4 regions of the Dermacoccus sp. MPR-E5 genome follow, and region 4 is predicted to be linked to each of the others. Evidence: riboswitches for the same ligand, from Rfam matches in the RefSeq annotation. Region 4 holds a riboswitch; each other region holds the start of a gene.

The links. A riboswitch is a leader RNA that binds a small molecule or an ion and turns the genes downstream of it on or off. The one in region 4 is predicted to bind S-adenosylmethionine.
Region 1: another riboswitch for S-adenosylmethionine. It lies ahead of AC1RS9_RS13075 (MetQ/NlpA family ABC transporter substrate-binding protein); the one in region 4 lies ahead of metX (homoserine O-acetyltransferase MetX).
Region 2: another riboswitch for S-adenosylmethionine. It lies ahead of AC1RS9_RS03020 (bifunctional o-acetylhomoserine/o-acetylserine sulfhydrylase); the one in region 4 lies ahead of metX (homoserine O-acetyltransferase MetX).
Region 3: another riboswitch for S-adenosylmethionine. It lies ahead of AC1RS9_RS09875 (TauD/TfdA dioxygenase family protein); the one in region 4 lies ahead of metX (homoserine O-acetyltransferase MetX).

The regions. Positions count from the first base shown of each region.
Region 1 covers NZ_JBXASS010000020.1:28,147-32,663, forward strand. The annotation lists gene AC1RS9_RS13060 (GNAT family N-acetyltransferase) at 1-695, opposite strand, end outside; gene msrA (peptide-methionine (S)-S-oxide reductase MsrA) at 849-1,496, shown strand; gene AC1RS9_RS13070 (neutral/alkaline non-lysosomal ceramidase C-terminal domain-containing protein) at 1,564-1,947, opposite strand; SAM riboswitch class IV at 2,160-2,271, shown strand; gene AC1RS9_RS13075 (MetQ/NlpA family ABC transporter substrate-binding protein) at 2,449-3,456, shown strand; gene AC1RS9_RS13080 (methionine ABC transporter ATP-binding protein) at 3,453-4,517, shown strand, end outside.
Region 2 covers NZ_JBXASS010000003.1:103,056-107,572, forward strand. The annotation lists gene pgsA (phosphatidylinositol phosphate synthase) at 1-164, opposite strand, end outside; gene AC1RS9_RS03005 (HIT family protein) at 230-805, opposite strand; gene AC1RS9_RS03010 (hypothetical protein) at 888-1,277, opposite strand; gene AC1RS9_RS03015 (GNAT family N-acetyltransferase) at 1,274-1,768, opposite strand; SAM riboswitch class IV at 1,892-2,007, shown strand; gene AC1RS9_RS03020 (bifunctional o-acetylhomoserine/o-acetylserine sulfhydrylase) at 2,080-3,393, shown strand; gene thrS (threonine--tRNA ligase) at 3,560-4,517, opposite strand, start outside.
Region 3 covers NZ_JBXASS010000011.1:39,539-44,055, reverse strand. The annotation lists gene AC1RS9_RS09890 (FAD-binding oxidoreductase) at 1-785, shown strand, start outside; gene AC1RS9_RS09885 (SAM-dependent methyltransferase) at 782-2,086, shown strand; gene AC1RS9_RS09880 (hypothetical protein) at 2,091-2,444, opposite strand; SAM riboswitch class IV at 2,607-2,734, shown strand; gene AC1RS9_RS09875 (TauD/TfdA dioxygenase family protein) at 2,745-3,722, shown strand; gene AC1RS9_RS09870 (GNAT family N-acetyltransferase) at 4,004-4,517, shown strand, end outside.
Region 4 covers NZ_JBXASS010000013.1:87,150-91,666, reverse strand. The annotation lists gene AC1RS9_RS11160 (universal stress protein) at 131-493, opposite strand; gene metX (homoserine O-acetyltransferase MetX) at 563-1,735, opposite strand; SAM riboswitch class IV at 1,770-1,878, opposite strand; gene AC1RS9_RS11150 (hypothetical protein) at 1,968-2,906, opposite strand; gene AC1RS9_RS11145 (EcsC family protein) at 3,179-3,865, opposite strand; gene AC1RS9_RS11140 (PAC2 family protein) at 3,993-4,517, opposite strand, start outside.

The sequences.
Region 1 (4,517 bases), on a different contig from region 4:
GTCTCCGGTTCGATCGCAACGTCACCGAGCGGGGTGTCGGTCGACATCATCGCTCCGAGACGGGCCCGCTCCTCGAGCCACTGCGACGGGAGGTCGTCGACGGCCGTCTCGACGACATACTCGTCGTCGAACGCGAGGGCAGCACGCATCTGTGCGGCGACGGCGTCGCTGACCGGCAGACGCTGAGCGTTGCGCACGCACGTCTGGGCCTGGGCGAACCCGCGGGCAGCGAGGAAGGCGCCTGCGGCGTCAGGCTGGCCGACGGGCGTCTGCGTCTCGACGAGGACCGTCGTACGTCCCTCGTCCTGCATGATCTCTTCCGCGGCTGAGAGCAGCGCCGAGCCGACACCCCGTCGTCGCGCGGGAGCCGGCACGTCGAGGTGGAGAAACGCGAGGTGGGTGTTGTCGCGGCGCGGCAGGACGAGCTCGGCGGCACCGACGACGCCAGCTGCTGTGTCCACGCCATCATCCTGTATGTCGGCTGCTCCCCCAACGGCGTCGTCGTCGCACGAGGCTTCCCCCTCGACGGCGACGAACGCATGACGCTTTTCGGATTCCTTGCCCCACATGGCGCGCAGCTCGTCGGCGGGGTAGGCGCTCGTGTGCTTGCCCCACTGCTCGTGGCCCACCGTCATGAACACCTGCGCCCAGGCGTCGAACAGCGGGTCGGACGGGCCGATCTGACGAATGCGCATGGCGACATTGCACTCAGCACCAGCTGCGTACGCAACCGGTTTTTCGGCGCGTCCGCCTGGATCGTGCGACAACCCGTTCATGCCGGCGGAGGCTCGGGCCGGAATGCCTCGACCGCCGGCGGTGTTGTCTCGGAACCCGAGGAAAGGCACCTCATGTTCACTCGAAAGCACACCCGAACGCCCGAGGCGAGCGACCTGCACGACGTCCTCGACGTGCCGATGTTCTCCGAACTGCCCGACGGCTCGGCGACCCTGTACGTCGCGATGGGCTGCTTCTGGGGCGCCGAACGCATCTTCTGGAAGATTCCGGGCGTCGTCACCACGGCCGTCGGGTACATGGGCGGCCACGCCACCGAGCCGACGTACGAGGACGTCTGTGACGGCGGCACGGGCCACACCGAGACGGTCATGGTGGCCTACGACCCGTCGCGCGTGTCCGAACGCGAGCTTCTCAAGGCGTTCTGGGAGAACCACGACCCGACGACCGCGAACCGGCAGGGCAACGACGTCGGCACGCAGTACCGCTCGGCGATCTACTGGACGACGCCGCAGCAGGAGCGCGCTGCCCGCGAGACGTCCGCGCTCTTCCAAGAGGCACTCGACGACGCGGGCCGCGGCGCCATCACGACCGAGATGCGCCCGGCCGACGAGGCGGGCCCCTTCTGGCCGGCGGAGCTGTACCACCAGCAGTACCTGTCCAAGCACCCCGGCGGCTACTGCAACCACGGCTTCAAGGGCGTCACGTGCCCCGTCGGCGTCGCCGACCTGCCCGCGCAGACGGATGTCCTCCCGCCACGCTGACGACGACATGCACGGCGGCCGCTGAGCCGGCGGCCGATCAACCGGCCACCGCGGGGCACCGGCCGTCTCAGCGCACCTGGAAGGCCCGGCTCGTTCCGGTATGGGCACTGACCTTGCCGTTCCAGCCGTTCTTCCAGTTGCCCTGCTGCACGAGGCGATACGTGCTCGCGGGCGTGCCGCGACGTATGCGCCGCTCCATGGTGCATCGCGAGTACGAGACGCCCTCGCGCGACCAGACGTACGAGGTGTCCCAGTCGTGGTCGTCGAGGACGTCGACCCACGACGAGCCGACCTGACGCTGCACCTTGACGAACGTGCCCATCGTGCGGAAGTCATTCTTCGGGTGGCCGCCGCGGAAGACCGCCCGCACGCTCGAACCAGCCGAGCGTGTGGCGTCCGGCTGAGTCAGGACGTCACCGAAGTGCTGCCCGGGTGGGGCGTCGTCGAACACGACGCCGGGGCCCTCGGCGCGTGGCCGACGTCACACTCATCACCCACCTAGACGATCGTCCAAGCTGTGTGAAGAAATCACTCACCCGAGCCTCGACGGCGAAAGACGCCGCATCAGCCACGCCGCGTGTCGCACGTCACAATCTTCGCCCACGTCTCATCTCCAGTGCCACAACTTGACGCTTTGTCGTGCGCGGCTCTAATCTCGCTGCTGGTCAAGAGATCCGATGCAAAGCCCTGGCTGGTCGGACGGCAACCCTCACACGCGTGGCGGGGTGCTCCAGGTGATGACCCGGCCGCGTCGACCACGCGGCAAGCACGCTCGGCACCCAACGTGACGGCATCCTCGTGAGCCTTCCGTTGCGCTGCCCAGGCCCCGAAAGGCATGCCCCGCACGACACCGCGCACCGCGCCCCACCCCGGCGCCCCGCCTTCACGCTGACTCCGCGCACCCGCGCCAGCCCCGCGCATTCGCATCCTTGCCGCCTCACCAGGAGAGATCATGACCGACAAGCACACCCCCGCCGACGAGACCTCGACGCCCGCCTCGTCCACGCATGACGCCACGAGCGCCGAGAACGGCGCGAGCGCCCTGCCCCCGAAACCGAAGAACAACACCGGCAAGTACGTCGCGATCGGCGCAGGCGTCCTCGTCGTCGCGCTGGCCGCCGGCATCGGGGCCAAGGTGCTCGGCGGGAGCAGTGACGACAAGCTGACCCACCTCAAGGTGGGCACGACGGAGGCGTCGGACCCGTACTGGAACCAGCTCGTCAAGGTGGGCAAGGACAAGTACGGTCTCGACCTCGAACCGGTCAACTTCTCGGACTACACCCAGGCCAACCCCGCGCTCTCCGAGGGCCAGGTCGACCTCAACCAGTTCCAGCACCTGCAGTTCCTCGCCGACTACAACACGAAGGCGAAGCAGAACCTCACGCCCATCGGCGCGACCTACATCGTTCCCCTGGCGCTGTACTCGAAGAAGCACACGAGCGTCGGCCAGTTCCCCCAGGGCGGCAAGATCGCCATCCCCAACGATCCGACGAACCAGGCACGCGCCTTGCTGCTGCTGCAGAGCGCCGGACTGCTGAAGCTCAAGGGTGGTGGCACCTCGCTGTCGACCCCGGCCGACATCGACGCCGGCGCCTCGAAGGTCACCGTCACAGCGGTCAACGCCGAGCAGACCGCCGCTGCGCTGCCGTCCGTCGACGGCGCGATCGTCAACAACAACTTCGCCGCGGATGCGAAGCTCGACCCGAGCAAGGCCCTGTTCAAGGACGACCCGCATGCGGCCTCGTCGAAGCCGTACATCAACGTCGTCGTCGCGCGCGCCGCGGACAAGGACAACGCCGACTACGCCAAGTTCGTCAAGGCCTACCACGACCCAAGCGTCGAGAAGCTCATCGAGGAGCGCACGAAGGGCACGAGCGTCCTCGTGAACAACTCCGCCTCCGACGTGCAGGGCATCCTCGCGAAGCTCGAGGCCCAGATCAAGGCGAAGGGATCGAAGTGACGGGCCCCTCCCCCACACTGACGAAGGCCGCCGCGCCGGCGAGTGACACCCCGCCCGCCGTCGCCTTCCACGATGTCGGCAAGACGTTCACCCGCGGCAAGAGCCAGGTGACGGCTCTCGACGGCATCACGACGCAGGTGGAGCGCGGACGCATCGTCGCCGTCATCGGTTTCTCCGGCGCCGGCAAGAGCACCCTCGTCCGTCTCATCAACGGCCTGGAGACGCCGACGCGCGGCCACGTGGAGATCGACGGCGTCGACCTCGCGTCGCTGTCCGCGAAGCAGGTGCGCGAGCTGCGCGGTCGCATCGGCATGGTGTTCCAGCAGTTCAACCTCATCCGCTCGCGCACGGTGTACGCCAACGTCGCCTACCCCCTCGAGGTCGCCGACTGGGACAAGGCGCGCCAGGAGGCGCGCATCACCGAGCTGCTCAGCTTCGTCGGGCTCACCGAGAAGGCGTGGGCCTACCCCGACGAGCTCTCCGGCGGGCAGAAGCAGCGCGTCGGCATCGCCCGTGCGCTCGCGACGAACCCGGAGATCCTGCTCGCCGACGAATCGACGTCCGCGCTCGACCCCGACACGACGAAGGACGTCCTCGCGCTGCTGCGCCGCGTCAACGACGAGCTCGGCGTGACGATCGTCGTCATCACCCACGAGATGGACGTCGTGCGCGAACTCGCCGACGACGTCGTCGTCCTCGAGGCCGGGCGGATCGTCGAGTCCGGGCGCACCGTCGACGTCCTCGGCGCGCCGCAGGCGGACGCGACGCGCCGCCTCGTCGACGCCACCCTGCGGAACGTGCCCGACGCACGCGAGAGCGCCCGGCTGCGCGCTGCCCACGACGGGCGCCTCGCGACGCTGACGGTTCACGACCCGCGCGAGTTCGGCCGTGTCCTGGCCCGCATGTCCGCACACGGCGTCGAACCGGAGATCGTGCACGGCGGCCTCACACCGCTCAAGGACGACACCCTGACGACGTTGACGCTCGCCCTGCGCGGCGACGACGCCGCCGTCACCACCGTGCTCGACGAACTGCGTCTCGCCGCCGACGTCGAGGAGGTC
Region 2 (4,517 bases), on a different contig from region 4:
CCGACGAGGAAGTCGCCGCGCGGATAGAACCACAGTGCACCGAACGCGACACCGACGGTGCCCACGATCGTCACGACGTCGGGGCTGATGCCGAGACGCAGCAGGAGCTGGGCGATGGGCCGGAAGATGGCGGAGAAAAACGCGCGCGCGTACTTGTTGAGCATGGTGGTTCAACTGTAGCGGTTCGATATACCCGTTCGAGGCAGCGCACTGCCCGTGGTGCCCGGTGTCAGTCGTTCGGCCAGTTCGCGACGATGCGCTGACGGCTGTCCTCGAGCAGCACCGGCAGCGCCTTGGTGCGCCCGATGATCGGCATGAAGTTCATGTCGCCACCCCAGCGCGGCACGATGTGCTGATGCAGGTGCGCGGCGACGCCGGCACCTGCGACGTCACCCTGGTTCATCCCGAGGTTGAACCCGCCCGGGTTCGACGCGGCCTTGAGGGCACGCACCCCGGCCTTCGTCAGCTTCATGAACTCCTCGGTCTCGTCGTCGGTGAGGTCGATGTACGAGGCGACGTGACGGTACGGGCACACGAGCAGGTGGCCCGGGTTGTACGGGAACAGGTTCATCACGACGAAACAGTGCTCACCACGGTGGACGATGAGGCCGTCGGCGTCGGTCTTCCTAGGCGACGCGCAGAACGGGCAGCCGTGGCCGGCGTCCTTTGTCGGACGCTCGCCCTCGATGTACGCCATGCGGTGCGGCGTCCACAGCCGCCCGAACCCGTCGGCCTCGCCCGCGAAGGCGCCGGCTTGCTCGATGAGGATGTCGTCCTGCGAATCAGTGTTGAACTCGTCGACCATGGCCCGATCCTAGAGCCCCGCCTGCCTCGACGCAGCGGCCGCGGGTGGGCTCGCGCGCACCATGCACCCCGGGTGAGCGGTCTCAGACCGCCGCGATCTCGCGCAGACGCGCCGGGACAATGGTTCGGTCGGCTTCCCCCGCGTGCGCGACGTCGCCGACACGGCCCGCCAACGTCCGCGCGACCTCGGCCGCGTCGCCGTCACCGACGACGGCGACGATGCTCGCCAGCCCGGCGAGGCCCGTGACGGCGTCCTCGAGGTCGAGCCAGTCGTCGTCATCGAGGCCGGCCGCCGCCCCCGGCCATGCGACCGAGGCGGCCATGACGCCGTCACGAGCCCACTGCTCGACAGCGTCGCGCGCGAGGGCGCCGTCAGCACCGAGGTGCAGGACGACGGCGTTCGCGACCGGTTTGGACGGGCAGGCGATGCAGCGCTCGCGCTGATCGAGCGCCCAGATGACGTCGTCGCTCATGACGCACGCTCCGCATCGCGGCGGGCGTCGAGGCCGAACGGCGCCACACGCTGCATGTGACGTTCGTCCGGCGGGCCGAAGCCGGCCCGTTCGTACAGCCTGCGGGCACGCGGACGGGCGTTGAGCATCATTCGCGCGACGTCGTGCGCGTCGGCCCAGGCGTCGACGATCCGCAGCATCCGCTCGGCCAGGCCCTGGCCGCGCGCCGACGGCGTGACGAAGACGACCGCGATGTAGAGCGACGGCTGCGCCGGCCGAGCCAGCGCCGGGGGCCGGTGCACGAGCGACGTCTGCACCATGCCGAGAGCCGTCCCGTCAGCACTCGAGGCGAGCCACGTCGGCAGATCGTCGTAGTGCGCGAGCCAGTGATCGGCATACTCGGTGATGAAGCCGGAGCGGTTGCTCTCCCCCGCCTCGAGGTCCATCTGCAGACGCAGCGCCGCGCAGGCGAACGCGTCTTCGCGGCGCGCGCGGACGATCGTCGGTGTCATGGCAACAGTCAAGCACGGCATGAGGGTCGTCGCCCGTAGGCGCGTCGCGTCAGCACGGGGCCGCGACCGGAATGTGAGACAGCATTCCCGCCTGATGACACCACCCGGCCTAGAGTGGCCGCAGGTCACGAGCGCCAGCGTCAAACCCCGGTTTGCTGGCCGGCAACCCTCCCACCGCGGCGGGGTGCTCCGGGTGACGACCTGGCCCGGCGCCGAGCGCGTCCGGGCAAGCGCGGAGGGATTCCCCTTCGGGCACCACACGTACGGTGCGCCGCCCGTGCGTCCACGCACTCCTCAAGAGGGACATCATCATGAGCTCCGAGAACTGGGCCTTCGAGACCAAGCAGATCCACGTCGGCCAGAACGTCGACGGCGACACCGGCGCCCGGGCGCTGCCGATCTACCAGACGACGTCGTTCGTCTTCGACTCCGCCGAGACCGCGGCCAACCGCTTCGGCCTGTCGGATCTCGGCCCCATCTACACGCGCATCGGCAACCCGACGGCGCAGGCGGTCGAAGACCGCATCGCCGCGCTGGAGGGCGGCGTCGGCGCGTTGCTGCTCGCGTCGGGTCAGGCGGCGACGACGTTCGCCATCCTCAACGTCGCTCAGGCCGGCGACCACATCGTCGCCTCGTCCGCGCTGTACGGCGGCACGTACAACCTGCTGAAGTACACGCTCAAGCGACTCGGCGTCGAGACGACGTTCATCGACAACATCAACGATCTCGACGAGTGGCGCGGCGCCATCCGCGACAACACGAAGCTGCTGTTCGGCGAGACGCTGAGCAACCCCGACCAGAAGGTGCTCGACGTGCGCGGCCTCGCCGACGTCGCGCATGACGCCGGGGTGCCGCTGTTCGTCGACAACACCGTCGCGACGCCGTACCTGCTGCGCCCGATCGAGCATGGCGCGGACGTCGTCATCCACTCCGCGACGAAGTACCTCGGGGGGCACGGGACGTCGATCGCCGGCGTGCTCGTCGACGCCGGCACGTTCGACTACGCCGCCGACCCGGCGAAGTTCCCGCAGTTCAACGAGCCGTCGGAGAGCTACCACGGTCTCGCGTTCGCCCGCGACCTCGGCGTCGGATCGCCGCTCGGCGCGAACCTCGCCTTCATCCTCAAGGCGCGCGTCGAACTGCTGCGCGACCTCGGCGCGGCCGTCTCCCCGTTCAACGCGTTCCTCATCGCGCAAGGCCTCGAGACGTTGTCGCTGCGTGTGGAGCGACACGTGGAGAACGCGAAGAAGGTCGTCGAGTTCCTGAAGTCGCAGCCGCAGGTCGAGACGTTGTTCTACGCCTCCGACCCGTCGAGCCCCTACAAGGAACTCGCCGACCGCTACCTGCCCGCCGGCTCCGGCGCCGTGCTGTCGTTCGAGATCGCCGGTGGCGTCGAGGCGGGCAAGAAGTTCGTCGACGCCCTCGAACTGCACTCGCACGTCGCGAACATCGGTGACGTCCGTTCCCTCGCCATCCATCCTGCGTCGACGACGCACTCCCAGGGCAGCGACGAGGACCGCCGCGGCGCCGGCGTGACGCCCGGCCTCGTGCGGTTGAGCGTCGGCATCGAGAACTCCGCCGACATCATCGCCGACCTCGAGAAGGGCTTCGCCGCAGCGAAATGACCATGCGCTGAGGTGGGTCCCCGCGACGGGTGACGCAGCCGGGTTTCGTACCCCGAGCGTGGTCATCCGGCCGTGTCGAACGCCGGCCTTCGGGTGCACATGCCAACACACGAGCGCGCCCCCGAACCGCGAGGTTCGGGGGCGCGCGTCGTCGTCGCGGCAGGAGTCAGCCGGCCGTCGGGTCAGTGTTCTGACGTTCGGTGATGACGCGGGTGATCTCGGCGATCGCGTCGGCCACCGGCACGCCGTTCTTCTGCGACCCGTCGCGGAAACGGAACGAGACGGCGCCGTTGTCGCGGTCCTCTTCACCGGCGATCAGGATGAACGGCGCCTTCGACTTGGACGCGTTGCGGATCTTCTTCGGGAAGCGGTCGTCGCTCATGTCGACCTCGACACGCACGCCGGCTTCGCGCAGCTTGATCGCGACGTCCTGCAGGTAGTCGTAGTACTCCTCCGCGACGGGCACAGCGAGCACCTGAACCGGCGCGAGCCACGCCGGGAACGCGCCCGCGTAGTGCTCGACGAGCACGCCGAGGAAGCGTTCGATCGAGCCGAACTTCGCCGAGTGGATCATGACGGGCTGCTGGCGCGAACCGTCCGCCGCCTGGTACTCGAGGCCGAAACGAGCGGGCTGGTTGAAGTCGTACTGGATCGTCGACATCTGCCAGGTACGGCCGATGGCGTCGCGCGCCTGCACGGAGATCTTCGGGCCGTAGAACGCGGCACCGCCCGGGTCCGGCACGAGCTCGAGGCCGGACTCGAGCGCGACGTCCGACAGCACCTTCGTCGCGATGTCCCACTGTTCGTCGGTGCCGATGAACTTGTCCTTCTTGTCCCCGTCGACGTCGCGCGTCGAGAGCTCGAGGTAGAAGTCGTTCATGCCGAAGTCGCGCAGTAGGCCGAGGATGAAGTCGAGCAGGTGCTTGATCTCTCCCGGCGCCTGTTCGGGCGTGACGTAGCTGTGCGAGTCGTCCTGGGTGATCATGCGCACGCGCGTCAGACCGGAGAGCACGCCCGACTTCTCGTCGCGGTACACCGTGCCGAACTCGAAGAAGCGCAGCGGCAGCTCACGGTAGGAGCGCCCACGCGAACGGAAGATCTCGTTGTGCATCGGGCAGTTCATC
Region 3 (4,517 bases), on a different contig from region 4:
TCGAGACCCGCGAGTGGCAGGGCGAACGCGTCGACGGCCTCGACGGCATGATCGTCAGCAAGGACGAGGCCTATCTCGTGCTCGCCAACTTCTTCCCCGAGACGCGCCGCCGCCCGAGCGACTACACGGGGCAGAACATCTTCTACAAGAGCATCAGTGAGCTCGACCGCGACACCTTGAGCGCGCACGACTACATCTGGCGTTGGGACACCGACTGGTTCTGGTGCTCCGACGCGTTCTTCGCACAGAACCCGAAGGTGCGACGCGTGTGGCCGCGCAAGTACCGTCGCAGCGACTTCTACCACCGCATCGTCGGGTGGGAGAACCGCTGGGGCTTCGCCGCGAAGATCGACGAGATGCGCGGCGAACTGCCGCGCGAGCGCGTCGTGCAGGACGTCGAGGTGCCCCTCGAACAGCTCGAGACGTTCATGCCGTGGTTCGACGAGCACGTCGGCATGACGCCCGTGTGGGTGTGCCCGCTGCGCCTGCGCGGCGACGACGCGTGGCCGCTGTACCAGCTCGAACCGAACCGCACGTACGTCAACGTCGGGTTCTGGGGCACCGTCGCCATCACCCCCGGGCGGGCTGACGGCGACGTCAACCGCGACATCGAGGCCGTGCTGCCGACGATGCACGGCCACAAGTCGCTCTATTCCGACGTCTACTACGACGCCGAGACGTTCGAAGAGCTGTACGGCGCAGACGAATACCGCCGCATGAAGACGAAGTACGACCCGCAGGGCCGCCTTCCTGAGTTCGCTGACAAGATGAGGACGCACGCATGAGCCAGACCACGACCGCCACCCCCCTCGTCGCCCAGGCCGTCCAGGCCGTGTTGGAGGAGCCGTTGCCCTTCCGCATCACGGCGTACGACGGCACCGACATCGGCCCGCGCGACAGCGACATCGCCGTGCGTGTCGAGAGCGAGGAGGGGCTGCGCTACCTCCTCAGCGCCCCTGGCGATCTCGGCCTCGCCCGCGCCTATCTGACGGGCACGCTGACCGGCACCGGTTTCCACCCTGGTGACCCCTACGAGGTGTTCAGCCGCATCAAGCGTGACGTGCGCACGAAGCAGCTGACGCCGAAGGGCGTCGCGTCGGCGCTCGCGCCCGTCGTCAAGCAGCTGGGGCCGAAGGCGTTCGTCCACCCGCCGCTGCCCGAGGTCGAGAACGAGCCCCGCTGGAAGCGCCACCTCGCCAAGGTGAACCCGGTGGGTCGCGCCGCCGACTCGATCAAGCACCACTATGACGTCTCGAACGCGTTCTACGAGAAGGTGCTCGGTGACTCGATGGCCTACACGTGTGCCGTGTTCGACACGCCGGACGACACCCTCGAGGAAGCGCAGGAGCGCAAGTTCGCCCTCGTTGCCGACAAGCTCGACCTGCAGCCCGGCCAACGGCTGCTCGACGTCGGCTGCGGCTGGGGCGGCATGGCGATGCACGCCGCTCGCGAGCGCGGCGTCCACGTCATAGGCGTCACCCTGAGCAAGGAGCAGGCCGAGTGGGGTCAGCGCGCCGTGCGTGAGGCGGGCCTCGAGAGCCTCGTCGAGATCCGCCACGGCGACTACCGCGACGTCACCGAGACGGGCTTCGACGCCGTCAGCTCGATCGGCCTCACGGAGCACATCGGCGTGAAGAACTACGCCAACTACTTCTCGTTCCTGCACTCGAAGCTGCGCGACGGTGGCCGCCTGCTCAACCACTGCATCACGCGTCGCGACGACACGGCATCGGCCAAGCCGGAGCCGTTCACCGATCGCTATGTCTTCCCCGACGGCGAGCTCGCCTCGCCGGGGCGGCTCATCAGGGAGTGCCACGACGCCGGTTTCGAGGTTCAGCACGACGAGAACCTGCGCCTGTCGTACGCCCTGACGCTGCGCGACTGGTGCCGCAACCTCGAGGCGAACTGGGATTTCTGCGTCGCCGAGGCGGGCCTGCCGACCGCGAAGGTGTGGGGCATCTACATGGCCGGTTCACGCCTCGGGTTCGAGGAGGGCTGGCTGCACCTGCACCAGGTGCTCGCCACGAAGACGACCGACAACGGCGACAACGGCGGCTACCCGCTGGGCTCGCACTGGGCACCCTGAGCTCTCACTGGCGGTGCTGAGCGGCTGCCCGTTGCCCGTCCAGACGTAGGCGACGCGCAATCATGACGGTGGGGGTGATGCCGACGAGCATCGCCGCCACCGTCATGATCTGCGTCCACGCGAACGCGTTCTGGAACGAACTGTTCGCGATGGCGACGGCCGCCGAGCGCAGGTTGAACGCGAGGATCGCGGCGCGGGCCCCTGACGCGCGGCGTGTGCGCGCCCAGTAGACGAGAGCGCCGACGGCCGGCGCGAGCAGCGACCACATGTACGCGCTCAAATCGCTGCCACCATGCGACTTCACGAACTCGACCGTGACGATCGACGCTCCGATCTCGAACACGGTCACGGCGATCATGAACCATCGATCACCGCTGCTCACGGAAGGGGGAGTGCTCCACGGGCGTTCTGCTCTCAGTATGGCCGCCCGGGTGCGGCGGGCCCCTGACGAATGTCACGGTGTGGCCGCCGTTGATGCATAACTCGACCTTTATGTTTGGCCAGTGCTACGTTATGTGTGGGTCACGAGCCCCGGCGCGAAGTCTCGGCTGGCCGGGCGGCAACCCCCATGCGAACGCACACGCGCGCCGGGGTGCCCCGAGTAACGACCCGGCCGCCCGTCGACCGACGCGGCGGCAAGCGCAACGAAGGGTCTGCCATGACACTCCTCGACACCACGCCCGACACGAACGTCGACTCCGCGAGCGGCGCACCGACGGGTGTTCCGACGAGCGCAGCGGCGCGCCACGGCGGCACCGTCGCGACGCCCGGGCTGCGCATCGAACGCCTCGGCCCGGCGTTCGGCGCAATCGTCCACGGCGTCGACCTCGCGCAGGTCGACGACGCGATAGCGTTCGACCTGCGCCGCGCGCTGCTCGCGCACAAGGTGCTCTTCTTCCGGGGTCAGGACGCGTTCGACGACGACGCTCAGGTGCGCCTCGGAAACCTGCTCGGCGAGCTGACGGCGGGCCACCCCGTCGCGGGCACGCACGAGCGCAAGGAGATCTACTCGATCGACTCCTCCGACCCCGAGTTCTCGTTCTCCGACGAGTGGCACACGGATGTCACGTTCATGAAGGAGCCGCCGGCCATCAGCGTCCTGCGCGCCGTGACGCTGCCGGACTACGGCGGCGACACCTCCTGGGCCGACGCGCAGGCGGCGTACGACTCGCTGTCGGAGCCGTTCCGCGGCCTCGTCGACCAGCTCGTCGCCGCCCACGACGGCAACCGCGAATGGGGCGCCTACCTGCGCAAGAACGGTGGGCAGGAGTGGAGCGGCGAGGTCGTCACCGAGCTGCCCGTCGTCGAGCACCCCGTCGTGCGTGTGCACCCCGAGACGGGCCGTCGCGGGTTGTTCGTCAACCCCGGTTTCACCTCCCACATCGTCGGCGTGTCGCAGGCCGAGTCGCGGGCGATCCTCGACGTGCTGTACGCGCACCTGACGCAGCCCGAACACACCATCCGCCACCGTTGGGCGCCCGGCGACGTCGGCATCTGGGACAACCGCGCGACGTCGCACTACGCGAACCGCGACTACGTCGACGCCAACCTTGGCCCGCGCGCCATGAGGCGCGTGACGGTCGGTGGCGACAAGCCCGTCGGCGTCAATGGCCTGACGGGTGGCGCAGCTGCCTGACGGTGTGAGCTGACATGGCGCGGTGCGGGTCTCTGGGGCCCGCATCGCGTCGTCATGTACCCCTCTGCGATTTTCGTCCCCCTTCGCGAATCCCGTCCCCATCGGCGAATCCCGTCCCCATCGGCGAATCCCGTCCCCATCGGCGAATCCGGTCCCCATCGGCGAATCCGGTCCCCATCGGCGATTTTCGTCCCCATCGGCGATTTGCGTGTGTACATTCGTCCAGCCGGCCGTCGGGAAAATCGGTCGCCGGGGGCGTCGCACGGTGATGGAATGACGGGATGCTGACGCTCATCAGGCCCGACGCCGCTCGCTACGACGACTGGAAGGACGCATTCGACGAGTTCGGCGCGACGCCGAAAGACGGCACGGGCTATCGTCGCGACGACGTCGTCGACACGTCGCGCGCCGGGTTCGACGCCTACCTCACCGATCGTGCGCGCCAGGGCGATACGACCGTCGCGCCGCCTGAGGGATTCGTGCACTGCAGCTATTTCTGGGTGCTCGACGGCCCGCGGGCGGGGGAGGGTGACATCGTCGGCTTTCTGGCCCTGCGTCACACCCTCACCGAGGTGCTGTATGAGGCGATCGGTCACATCGGCTACTCGGTGCGTCCCAGCGCTCGTGGGCGGGGCGTCGCCGCGGGCGCGCTGATGCTCGGTCTCGACGAGGCGCGGGCGCTCGGCGTCGAACAGGTGCTGGTGTGCTGCAGCACCGAGAATCCGGCGTCACGTGCCGTCATCGAGAAGTGCGGCGGGCAGTTCGAGGACGTCCGCTCCCACCCCGCGTTTCCGG
Region 4 (4,517 bases):
CGTCGCTTCTTCCACCATTATAGAACTCTGGGTCGAGAACCGCAGAATCACGGGGTTCAACGCCCCTGCATGCGCGGGTGTTCCCGACCTGACGCAAGCGCGTGAGGCCGGGGTTGGGAGCAGCGCGAGATCAGTGCGCTGTGGGCTTGACCGCGAGGACGGGGCACGGCGCGTCGAGCAGCAGCCGCTGAGCGCTCGAACCGAGGATCAGCTTGCCGACGGGCGTGCGGCGACGCAGCCCGATGACGAGCAGCGCCGGGTCGAGTTCGGCCACCTCGTCGAGGATCACCTCGACCGCGTCCTGGCCCTCCTCCACCTGCACGACGCGGCCGCCGACCGCGTCCGCACTCTCCTGCGCGGCAGCGCGCGCGTCGTCGCTCGGGACGGTCGAGACGAGTACGAGCGGGCGCCCCAGCACACTCGACTGACGCACGGCCTCGGCCACCGCGGCCTCACCCTCCGGGCCCGGAGCGAAACTGACGACGACGGACATGCGCAACCCCTGTTCTGCGACTGTGGCGATCGGCTCACACGCTACCCGAGGTGCCGCGAGCGCCCGCCGTCACGCCACGGGACGGACGCGGCCCGCCTCGGCCGTGAGCGGCCGGGCGATGACCTCGCGCACGAGCGCCGCGATCTGGTCGGCCTCGATGAGGAAACCGTCGTGACCGTGCGGCGAGTGGATGAGACGCAGCCGTCCGCGCCCGTGAGCCCGGACGATGTCGGCGGAGGCGCTGACCGGGAACAGCCGATCGGAGTCGACCGCGGCGACGACGAGCTCACCCCCGAACACCCGAAGCGCAGGCTCGATGCCGCCGCGGCCGCGGCCGACGTCGTGCGTCGCCATCGCCTGCGTGAGCCGCACATAACTCATGGCGTCGAACCGCGCGACGAGTTTCGCGGCGTGGTGCTCGAGATAGCTCTCGACGGCGAACAGGCCGCCGTCGAGCGTGCGGTCCGCTCCCTGCGACTCGCGCCCGAACCGCTCCTGCAACTCGTTCGCGCTGCGGTAGGAGGTGTGCGCGATCTGGCGGGCGAGCCCGAGCCCCGACGTCGGGAAGACGCCCTGCTCGAGGTAGCCGCCACCCCGGAAATCCGGGTCAGCTTCGATTGCCCGCACCTGCGTGTGCCCCCACGCGATCTGGTCGGCGCCCGCCGCCGCGCAGCTCGCGACGACGAGGGCGCGCTGCACCCGATGCGGGAAGGTCGCCACCCACTCCGCGGCGCGCATCCCGCCGAAGGAGCCGCCGATGACGGTATGGAAGCGCGCGATGCCGAGAGCGTCGGCGACCCGCGCCTCGGCGCGCGCCTGATCCCTGACGCTGACGTGTGGGAAGCGCCCGCCCCACACCCGGCCGTCTGGTGCGAGCGACATGGGACCCGTGCTGCCGCGACAGCCGCCGAGGACGTTGATCGCCACGACGAACAGCTCGTCGGTGTCGAGGGGCGCGCCGGGGCCGATGAGACCAGGCCACCACCCCGCCGTCGGCTGCCCGGGGCCGACCGGCCCGACGACGTGCGAGTCTCCGGTCAGGGCGTGCTCGACGAGGACGGCGTTGCTCGCGTCGTCGTTCAGCTCGCCCCAGCACTCGTACGTCATGATGACGTCGGGCAGGGCGGCGCCGTTCTCCAGCGTCAGGGTGCCGATGTGGACGGCACGTGCGTGCGGGTTGAACCCGTCGTCGGTGAGGGGCGCCGCGGGGTCGGCCACGGCGAGGCGACGGTGCGAAACCATGACGTCCTCGATTCCGAGGTGGGTCGCAACCCACCTCTCGCGCTTGCCGCCCACGGGCGGCCCTGTCGTCACCCGGGGCACCCCGCCGCGAGGGAGGGTTGCCGCTCAGCAAGCCGGGGCTTGTGTCGCTGAAACTCTTGACCTGCGACACAGTAGGCGGCCCTGCCCGCGGCTTCCATCGTTCGCGCGACGACGTCCACGATGTGGCGCGCTCCCACAACCGGCACGCTCGTCAGGCGACGGAACTCTGCCGAGCCTTCGTGTGGAGCGCACCGACGGCCTGCTCGTACGACAACCCCGTGCCTGTGATGTCGCGCAGCAGTTGCCCCAATGACGTCCGCCCGATGCGCAGCGACGCCGCGGCGCACGCACCGGCTCCCCGCAGGTCGCCTTCGCGCCAGGTCGCGGCGGCCTCGAGGGCCTTCCACGCGGCGCGGCCGTGGCGCGGCACGAGCGGCAGCCAAGTTCGCAGGCACGCGCTCGTCATCGGCGGGCCCGGCTCGCCGAGCGGCGTGCCCGGGCTCAGCAGACGGAAGAGTTCGGGTGCGACGCACAGGAGGATCTCATCGCGCGTCGGGCCGTCGACGACAGCGTCGGCGAGCACCTGCAGGTTGGCGCTGCGGGAGCGTCGCCGGGTGCCCGACGCGGTGTCGGGGACGTCGCACAACCGTGCCCAGGCGGCTCGGACGTCGACGACGCTGGGAACGGGGCGCGCGGTGGCGGCCATGGCCTCGCCGCCGCGGCGGACGTCGCGAAGCTGCTCGCGGGTCTGCTCTGACAGGGACGGGATCTCGTGGATCGCGCCGTCACAGCAGCCGAGCTCGCATTCGATGGCCCACCAGTGCTCGTCGCTGGCACCGAGGACGTGGTGCAGCGGCACGCGGCGCTCGATGCGTTTCGCGAGGGCCGCGATGTCGACGCGGCCCGGCTCGCAGCGATAGGCGATGGCGATGGCGGCCTGCGCACCCATCGTCGCGCGCCGCTCAGCGACGACGTCGAGCATGTGCGCCGTCTCCCCGTCGCACGCATCGTCCGCCCAGCCGAGCACCCCCGCGAGCGCACCGTCACGTTCGAACAGGACGATGACGGCGCCCGCCCCCTCGGAGCCGACGAGATCGGGAAGGGCTGCCACCAGGGCGCTGAGGCCCTTGAGTCGTGTTGTTGTCTTCATGCCCCCAGCGAAACCCATGACGCCACCCGCGCGCTGACCACGAGCCACAAACCTGTGGACGAGGCATCCTGCGGGCCGCGAAACGGGCCGTAGCCGTCACACCTGTGGGTGAGTGGGCCGTTCGAGCAAGGCCAGGCGGGGGTTCGGGGCCCGTTAGATCGTCGCCCGGAAGCCCGTTGATGCGCACGGACGACACATCGCCGAACCGGCCCGGACACGCCGAACGCCACCCGCCGAAGACGAGTGGCGTTCGGGGTGGAATCAGGGCGACGTCAGGCTGACGGCGGGATCTGCGCGACGAAGTCGCGACGCGCCGACTGGGCGATCTTGCGGATGAGGACGACATCGAGGCCGCCACCGATGAAGCCGCCCGCCACGGGGATGAGGCGCGGAATGCGCGTGAGGAAGCGACGCCCCACCTGCGAGCCGAGACGGAACGCAACTGACTTGTTCACGACGGCGAGCGCCGCCGGCGGCAGCCTGCGCGTGGCGACGTTCGTCGCGACGCCACCCGTCATCGGGCCGAGGCCCTTGAGGACCTGCGTCGCGTCCGCACCGATGAGGTCGAGCAGGATCGCCGAGCGCACGGCTGGGTCGTCGACGTCGTGACCGTTGATGGCGGCGATTGCCGCGACCATGCGCGTCGCGACGGTGTAGAAACCGATGACGTTCGCGGGCAGTGCCACGGGGAGCGTGACGAAACCGCCGAGGTTGGTGAGGAAGCCGTTCGCGCCCGCGAGCTTCGTGTGTGATGCGACGACGTCGTCCATCGCCGCTTCCTTGGAGCCCGCCTTCTTCATCGCCTCGTCGGCGACGGCGCGGGCCGACTTGAACGTCGCCACGCCCCCGATGCCCACCGAGATGAGGTGCTGCGCCAGGGTGTTGGCCGTCGAGTCGAGCATGCCCGACGATTTCTCGGGGGCTGCAGGAGCCTTCTTGTCTTGACCGAATCCGAACATGAGGTGATCCTCCCAAGTTGGCGGGGGCCCGGCAAGCCACCGCAGGGGTGGCCGCAGCCAGGCGAGCGTTGCGAAGCCCGCGTGGCCGTCGGCTCAGACCGACGGCCGGCGAGAAGCGCTCGCGGGCTCACAACGAGCCCTTGGTGCCCGGATCCTCTCCCTCGGCGCGCAGGAACTGCTCCAGCTCGGCGCCGATCTCGTCTGCGCTCGGCAGGTCGTTCATCTCGGCGGCGAGGAGCGAGCGTCGACGACGACCCTCGGTGAAGGCGTCGTACTGCCGCTCGAGGCCCTCGACGACCTCGGTGACCTCGTCGTTCTCGCTGATCTGCTTGGCGATGTCGGCGCGATGCAGCCCGGCGATCGCGGCGAGCTCCTGAGCGGGGATCGCCAGCCCCGTCAGCCCGCAGACGGCCTCGAGCGCGGCGAGCGCGGCGTCCGCGAACTCGACCTGCGTGAGGTAGTGCGGCACGTGGATCGCGAAACCTGCGGTGTCCATGCCTGCCTCGGCGAGCCGGATGTGCATGAGCCCTTCGGCACTCGAGGGCACCTGGACGTTGCCGAAGAGCGGCTCGTTCTCCGTCAGCAGACGCTGATCGGAGGCGAAACGCGTGAAACCGACCGGGCGCGTGTGCGGCACCGCCATCGGGATGCC